Regions from separate parts of the Streptomyces sp. NPDC050806 genome, predicted to be linked through region 2. Evidence: riboswitches for the same ligand, from Rfam matches in the RefSeq annotation. Region 2 holds a riboswitch; the other holds the start of a gene.

Region 1 (3,938 bases), on a different contig from region 2:
GTCGGCCACGTCGGAGTGGAGATCGACCTCCTCCACGGTCCAGGTGTTCTTGATCGCGTCACGGTAGCGGTCGTAGAAGTCCGGGTACCGCATCGGCCGCAGCGTCAGCTCGAAGCCCGGGTCGAGCAGGTTCTTCACGGCTCCGGCGGCCGTGTTCACGGTGGTCTTCTCGGCGGCGGTGGTCACTGGCAGGCCTCGCAGGATTCGGGGTTTTCCAGGGAGCAGGCGATCGCCTCGGGGTCGGTCGCCTGCTGGGGGACGGGAGCGGCGGCGGTCGCCGCACGCGCTGACTGTGCGATCCGGGTGGCAGGACGCGACCGCAGGTAGTACGTGGTCTTGATGCCGCGTTTCCAGGCGTACGCGTACATCGAGCTGAGCTTGCCGATGGTCGGCGCCGCCATGAAGAGGTTCAGGGACTGGCTCTGGTCCAGGTACGGCGTGCGGTCGGCGGCCATGTCGATCAGCGCACGCTGCGGGACCTCCCAGGCGGTGCGGTACAGCGCGCGGATCTCCTCGGGAATCCACGGCACGTCCTGCACCGAGCCGTTGCCCTCGCGCAGCGCCTCACGGGTCCGCGCGTCCCAGCTGCCCGCCTTCTTCAGGTCCTCCACCAGGTAGGCGTTGACCTGCAGGAACTCCCCGCTCAGCGTCTCGCGCTTGAAGAGGTTGGAGACCTGCGGCTCGATGCACTCGTACACGCCCGCGATCGACGCGATGGTCGCGGTCGGCGCGATCGCCAGCAGGAGCGAGTTCCGCATCCCGGTCCGCGCGATACGGGAGCGCAGCGCGGCCCACCGGTCCGCCCAGCGCGGCTCGGCGTTCGGGTAGTGGTCCGGGTGCAGCACACCGCGCGCCGTACGCGTCGCCGACCAGTTCGGGTGCGGCCCGTGCCGCTCCGCCAGGCCGGCGGACGCCTCGTACGCCGCGAGCATGATCCGCTCGGAGATCCGGGTGGACAGCTCACGCGCCTCCGGCGAGTCGAACGGCAGCCGCAGCCGGAAGAAGACGTCCTGCAGCCCCATCAGCCCGAGGCCCACCGGACGCCAGCGCGAGTTGGACGCACCGGCCTGCTCGGTCGGGTAGAAGTTGATGTCCACGACACGGTCGAGGAAGGTCACGGCCGTACGGACCGTGGTGTCCAGCTTCGCCCAGTCCATCTCGCCGTCGGCGCCCAGGTGCGCCGCCAGGTTCACGGACCCGAGGTTGCACACGGCCGTCTCGCCGTCGTCCGTGACCTCCAGGATCTCCGTGCACAGGTTCGAGGAGTGCACGACCCGGCCCGGCTCCGCCGTCTGGTTCGCGGTCCGGTTCGCGGCGTCCTTGAAGGTCATCCAGCCATTGCCGGTCTGCGCCAGCGTCCGCATCATCCGCGCGTACAGCGTGCGGGCCGGCACCGCCTTGACGGCCTTCCCCTCGGCCTCCGCCTTCCGGTACGCGGCGTCGAACTCCGCGCCGTACAGATCCACCAGCTCCGGCGCGTCCACCGGCGAGAACAGCGACCAGTCCCGGTCCGCCTCCACCCGGCGCATGAACTCGTCCGGGATCCAGTGCGCGAGGTTCAGATTGTGCGTACGCCGCGCCTCCTCACCCGTGTTGTCCCGCAGCTCCAGGAACTCCTCGATGTCCGCGTGCCAGGTCTCCAGGTACACACAGGCCGCGCCCTTGCGGCGGCCGCCCTGGTTCACGGCCGCGACCGAGGCGTCCAGCGTGCGCAGGAACGGCACGATGCCGTTGGAGTGCCCGTTGGTGCCGCGGATCAGCGAACCGCGGGCGCGCACCCGGGAGTACGACAGACCGATGCCGCCCGCGTGCTTCGAGAGGCGCGCGACCTGGTGGTACCGGTCGTAGATCGAGTCCAGCTCGTCCAGCGGCGAGTCCAGCAGATAGCAGGAGGACATCTGCGGGTGGCGGGTGCCGGAGTTGAAGAGCGTGGGGGAGGAGGGCAGGTAGGAGAGCGTGCTGGTCAGCGCGTACAGCTCGGCGACGTCCGCGAGCGCCCGCTCGGAGTGGTCCTCGGCCAGGCCGCACGCCACCCGCAGCAGGAAGTGCTGCGGCGTCTCGATGACCTTGCGGGTGAGCGGGTGCCGCAGCAGATAGCGGGAGTACACCGTGCGCAGGCCGAAGTAGCCGAAACGGTCGTCGGCGCCGTCCGTGAGCGCCCGGTCGACCAGTGCGTCCAGCGCGGCGGCGTGCGCGGTGACGAACTCGGCCGTGGAGTCGGCGATCAGCCCCTCGCGGTGACCCGTGGCGACCGAAGCGGCGAAGCCCGTCGCGCCCTGGCTCGCGGCCTCCTCGGCGATCGCGGCCGTGAGCAGCCGGGCGGCCAGCTTGGAGTACTGCGGCTCGTCGCCGATCAGCCCCGCGGCGGCCTCCATCGCCAGCTCCCGCAGCTCCGCCTCGTCCGAACCGGCGTGCCGGCCGCGCAGCGCGGCCGCCGCGACCTTGCCCGGGTCGGTGGCCGGCAGGTCGGCGGTGAGGTCGGTCAGGGTGCGCAGCAGGGCCGTACCGGGAGCGTCATCGGGCCGCTCGGCCACCGTCCGAGGGGCCTGTGCCTCCTGTGCCGCTTGCGCCTCTTGTGCTGACTCCGCTGGCGCGATGGTCACCTTGTGCTCTCCTCACTCGGCTGGGGCCGGGGAAGAGCGGAGGAGGCGTACGGGCAGCCGCGCCGGACGCCATGCCGGGCACGCGGACACACCACGCAGCGTCCACCGGCCCAACCCGCGGAGCCCGGACGTCTCGACGCCCGTGCCGGGACGGCTGCGGGCGTACCGTCGGCAGGTCATCGGACTCGCGAGCGGGCGGAAAATACCCACTCGACACACCGTTGCGGGACAGTTCCGGATTCGCACCGGATTCCCCTGCGGCGACAGCGAGGACGAGCATACATCTTGTGCCGCCCCTCGCGGCCATCCCTACATCTTGTGTCGCTGCGCTGCTGTGCGTACCGCGGTACGCACGGATGGTCACGGCCCGCTGTCGGCCGCGCGGGCAGGCGGCAGCGCGGCCGCGCGGCGCCTGCGGAGACCCGGCCCCCGGACGTCAGCTCCGGCGTGTCAGCGCTCGGTTGTCAGATCCCGGGCGTACGTCAGCAGGGTGCCGAGACCCGGCACCGGCGACCAGTCGCGCTCCGGCGTCCGGGTGAACCCCAGTCGCCCGTAGAGGCGGTGGGCGCCGTGCATCGCACGCTGCGTGGACAGCACCAGCCGCCCACAGCCCGGCGTGTCCCGCGCACGGTCCAGACATGCCCGTACCAGCGCCTCGCCCACGCCCCGGCCACGCGCCTCCTTCGCCACCGCCAGCATCCTGAACTCCGCCTCGCCCGGCCCCGCGATGTCCGCCCACGGCCCGCCCGCCGCCACGAACGTCACCCCGCCCAGCACCTCGCCCTCCGCCACGGCCACCAGCACCTCCGCCTCGGCCGCCCGGCGCGCCACGTCCCGCAGCACGGGCAGGTACGCGTCGTCCTCCCCGAAGTCGAGCAGCCCGTCCCCGAGGTACGCCTGCGCCGTGATCTCACCCAGTCGCGCGTGCTCCGCCGCCCGTATCCCCCTGATCACGAAGTCCATGGCCGTCAGTGTGCACCAGGGGCACGACAACGGGCCGCCGGTTTTCACCGGCGGCCCGTCGGCCTCACGAATGCGGCGGAATCAGTGCGCGGAACCCGCCGTGGCCGGCGGCAGATCCACCTGGACGCCCTTGTCGCCCGCGTCCGCCGTGTAGTCCTCCGGCGAGGTCTCGTCGATGCCGGCCGGCGCCTTCGCGGCCCGCAGTACGATCGTCAGCACGAGTGTGACCAGGACGTTCAGCACGAACGCGGTCAGGCCGATGTAGCCGATCTCGCCGATGCCGGGAATCTCCGCGTTCGAGCCGCCGAAGTGCTTCTGCGTCGGGCTGGCCACGCCGTACGCCGCGACCGTGCCGTACACCATGCCGACCGC
Region 2 (3,938 bases):
GGCTCGGGCGCGGGTTCGCGGACGACCGGCTTCTCCGCCAGGTGCGGGAACTCGCTGACTCCGGTGAGGGGTTCGCGTCGCGCGGCGAGCTTGGCGGAGCGCTGCGACCAGGTCTCGGCCAGCCGTTCGCCGACCATGCCGGAGCGCAGCGCCGCCGCCTGCCCGCCGGACCGCTCGATCTCCTGGAAGAAGTCCCAGGCCGCGTGCGCGAGTTCGTCCGTGAGCCGTTCCACGTACCAGGAGCCGCCCGCCGGGTCGATCACCCTGGCGAGGTGCGACTCCTCGATGAGGATGGTGGAGGTGTTGCGGGCGATACGGCGCGCGAACGCGTCCGGCAGCCCGAGCGCGTGGTCGAAGGGCAGTACGGTCACGGCGTCGGCGCCCGCCACTCCGGCGGCGAGGGTGGCGACCGTGGCGCGCAGCATGTTCACCCACGGGTCGCGACGCGTCATCATCACCGGCGAGGTCACCACGTGCTGGAGCTGCGCGCCCGCCTGCGGCGCCCCGCAGGCCTCGGCCACCCGGGCCCACAGCCGGCGCGCCGCGCGCAGCTTGGCGACGGTCAGGAACTGGTCGGCGGTCGCGGCGTACCGGAACTCCAGCTGCGCGCAGGCCTCTTCCGTGCTCAGCCCGGCGTCGGTCAGCTCGCGCAGGTACGCGACGCCCGTCGCCAGGGAGCAGCCCAGTTCCTGCGCCGCCGATCCGCCTGCCTCGTGGTACGGCAGGGCGTCGACGGTCAGCGCCCGTAGCCCGGGGTACCGCGCGGCACACGATCGGGCCAGTTCGGTCACCGGGGCGATGTCGTACGAGCGTCCGGTGCGGGCCTCGTGGCCCAGCGGGTCACCGCCCAGGTTGCCCCGCGCGGCGTCGGCGGCGACGCCACGGTTCTCGTACAGCCGCAGCAGCTCCCGCGCGGCCGGTGCGACCTCGTCGCCCGCGTCCAGGACGACGGGCGCCAGGTCGAGGTACACGCCGTCGAGGACGCGGCCCAACGAGGCAACGGGAATGCCGGACCCGCCGACGGTCAGCCACAGGGAGGTGACGCCGTTCTCCAGGTCGGTCAGGACGGCTTCGCCCTCCGCGGCCGTGTGGCGCTGGCGTACGTCCCAGCCGCCGGCCGTGTTGCCCTCGGCCCGGCCGCCGCGTACGAAGGGTGCGAAGCCGGGCAGGCCGGGGTCGGGCGCGTGGTCGCGCGCGGTGTAGAGGGGGCGGGTGCGAAGCCCGTCCTCCAGCGCGGTGGACAGGGCGTACTCCGCCTCGGCGCCAGAGACTTCCTTGCCCGACTTGCGCAGCACACCCGCTACCAGGTGCTGCCACTGCTCATGTGTCGCGTCAGGGAACTCGGCCGCCAGGGAAAGCCCGTCGTCAGGCAGGACCGTCATGCTCGGATGTTAGGCCACGTTAACAATGGAGCGGCAGAGGGCAGGGCTGTGACCTTGTTCTCTTCCGCCGGGTGGCATGAACCGCCGCCCTGCCGGGGTAGGGGACCGGGCCCTCGTCGAGAAGCGGCGGACGGGCCGGCGGGGGTGGAATTACCAGGACGTCCAACTATATAGTCGCCGCCAAGGCCCGCGGTGCAGGGAAGCCGGTGCGATTCCGGCGCGGTCCCGCCACTGTGACCGGGGAGTACGCCGTCGAGCAGCACGCCACTGACGAGAGAGACGTCGGGAAGGCGGGCGGCGCGCGCTGATCCGGGAGTCAGGATACCGGCCGCGGGATGTTCCGTGTTGTCCACGAGGATGGAGCTGACACGCATGGCATCGGTGCGCGTTCACGATCCCGGCGGTCCCACCCGGCCCACCGTGATTCACCGAGGAGCCCCACCGCACACGGCCGCCACGGCCTGACGGCCCCTCCGCCATACGCGATCTCGCGCAGCCCCGCCCGCGTACGCCACCGCGTCCGCGTGCGACGGCACCGCGCGCCATCCCGGATCACCTGACGAGAGCAGGCACCCATGATCCGCGCAACCGACCGCGCCTCCGTGCGCGAGCTGACCCACTACGTCGGCGGCAAGCACATCCCGGGAACCTCGGGGTCCTACGGCGACGTGCACGACCCCAACACCGGCGAGGTCCAGGCCCGCGTGCCCCTCGCGAGCAGGGCCGAGACCGAAGCGGCGATCACCGATGCCGCGCGGGCACAGCGGGAGTGGGGCGGCTGGAACCCCCAGCGCCGCGCCCGCGTCCTCATGCGGTTCCTCCAGCTCGTCGAGCAGGAGAAGGACGCGCTGGCCCGGCTGCTGTCCTCCGAACACGGCAAGACGGTCGCCGACGCCCACGGTGACATTCAACGGGGACTGGAGGTGGTGGAGTTCGCGGCAGGCATTCCCCACCTGATGAAGGGCGAGTTCACCGACAACGCCGGCACCGGCATCGACGTCCACTCGCTGCGCGCACCCCTCGGGGTGGTCGCCGGCATCACCCCGTTCAACTTCCCGGCGATGATTCCGCTCTGGAAGGCCGCACCGGCCCTGGCCTGCGGCAACGCCTTCATCCTCAAGCCTTCCGAGCGGGATCCGTCCGTCCCGCTGCGCCTCGCCGAACTCTTCCTGGAGGCCGGCCTGCCACCCGGCGTGCTCAACGTCGTCAACGGCGGCCGGGAAGCCGTCGACACCCTCCTCGAAGACCCCCGCGTCGCCGCCCTCGGCTTCGTCGGCTCCACACCCGTCGCCGCGCACGTCTATGCCACCGCCGCCGCCCACGGCAAGCGCGCCCAGTGCTTCGGCGGCGCCAAGAACCACATGGTCGTGATGCCGGACGCCGACCTCGACCAGGCCGTGGACGCGCTGATCGGCGCCGGATACGGCTCCGCCGGTGAGCGCTGCATGGCCATCTCCGTGGCCGTCCCCGTGGGGGAGGAGACCGCCGACGCGTTGGTCGCCCGCCTGAGGGAACGCATCGCCGGGCTCCGCATCGGCCGCAGCGACGACCCCGACTCCGACTTCGGACCGCTCGTCGGCAGGGACGCCGTCGACCGGGTCCGTTCGTACGTCGACCTCGGTGTCGAGGAAGGCGCCGAACTGGTCGTCGACGGAAGGGACTTCACCCTGCCCGGACACGAGAACGGCTTCTTCGCCGGGGCCTCCCTGTTCGACCGGGTCACCCCCGCGATGCGCATCCACCAGGAGGAGATCTTTGGTCCCGTCCTGACCGTCGTACGCGCCGCCGACTACGAAGAGGCCCTGCGCCTGCCCAGCGAGCACGAGTACGGCAACGGCGTGGCCGTCTTCACCCGCGACGGCGACACCGCCCGCGACTTCGCCAGGCGCGTCGACACCGGCATGGTCGGCGTCAACGTCCCCATCCCGGTGCCCGTCGCGTACCACACCTTCGGCGGCTGGAAGCGGTCCGGCTTCGGCGACCTCAACCAGCACGGCCCCGACGCCATCCGCTTCTACACCCGTACCAAGACGGTCACCTCGCGCTGGCCCGCCGGCCTCCGCGAAGGCGCCAGCTTCACGATCCCGACGATGGGCTGACCCGCAATGACCAGCACTCTGCTCACCGAGGACCAACAGGCCCTCGTCGAGACCACCCTCGACTTCACCCAGGACCACCTCGCCCCGCACGCCCTCGAATGGGACCGCGACAAGCACTTCCCCGTCGACGTCCTCCGCAAGGCCGCCGGACTCGGCCTCGGCGGTGTCCACGTCCGCGAGCAGTCCGGCGGCTCCGGCCTCGGCCGTGCCGACGGCGTCCTCGTCTTCGAAGCCCTCGCCTCCGGCTGCCCGTCCGTCGCCGGCTACCTGTCCATCCACAACATGGTCGCCTGGATGATCGACCACTACGGTGACGCCGCACAGCGCGAGCGATGGCTTCCCCGGCTGTGCGCCATGGACGACCTGGCCGGCTACTGCCTGACCGAACCGGGCGCCGGATCGGACGCCGCGGCCCTCACCACCCGGGCCGTGCGGGACGGAGAACACTGGCTGCTCA

Evidence for each region. A riboswitch is a leader RNA that binds a small molecule or an ion and turns the genes downstream of it on or off. The one in region 2 is predicted to bind cobalamin.
Region 1: linked by a shared signal. The riboswitch ahead of ACZ6WH_RS33760 (ribonucleoside-diphosphate reductase subunit alpha) and the one ahead of ACZ6WH_RS17560 (CoA-acylating methylmalonate-semialdehyde dehydrogenase) in region 2 are both predicted to bind cobalamin.

The regions. Positions count from the first base shown of each region.
Region 1 is NZ_JBVJIF010000012.1:40,561-44,498, reverse strand. It holds gene ACZ6WH_RS33765 (ribonucleotide-diphosphate reductase subunit beta) at 1-93, opposite strand, end outside; gene ACZ6WH_RS33760 (ribonucleoside-diphosphate reductase subunit alpha) at 183-2,603, opposite strand; cobalamin riboswitch at 2,757-2,889, opposite strand; gene ACZ6WH_RS33755 (GNAT family N-acetyltransferase) at 3,054-3,566, opposite strand; gene mctP (monocarboxylate uptake permease MctP) at 3,648-3,938, opposite strand, start outside.
Region 2 is NZ_JBVJIF010000005.1:323,805-327,742, forward strand. It holds gene ACZ6WH_RS17555 (methylmalonyl-CoA mutase family protein) at 1-1,382, opposite strand, end outside; cobalamin riboswitch at 1,556-1,729, shown strand; gene ACZ6WH_RS17560 (CoA-acylating methylmalonate-semialdehyde dehydrogenase) at 1,958-3,481, shown strand; gene ACZ6WH_RS17565 (acyl-CoA dehydrogenase family protein) at 3,488-3,938, shown strand, end outside.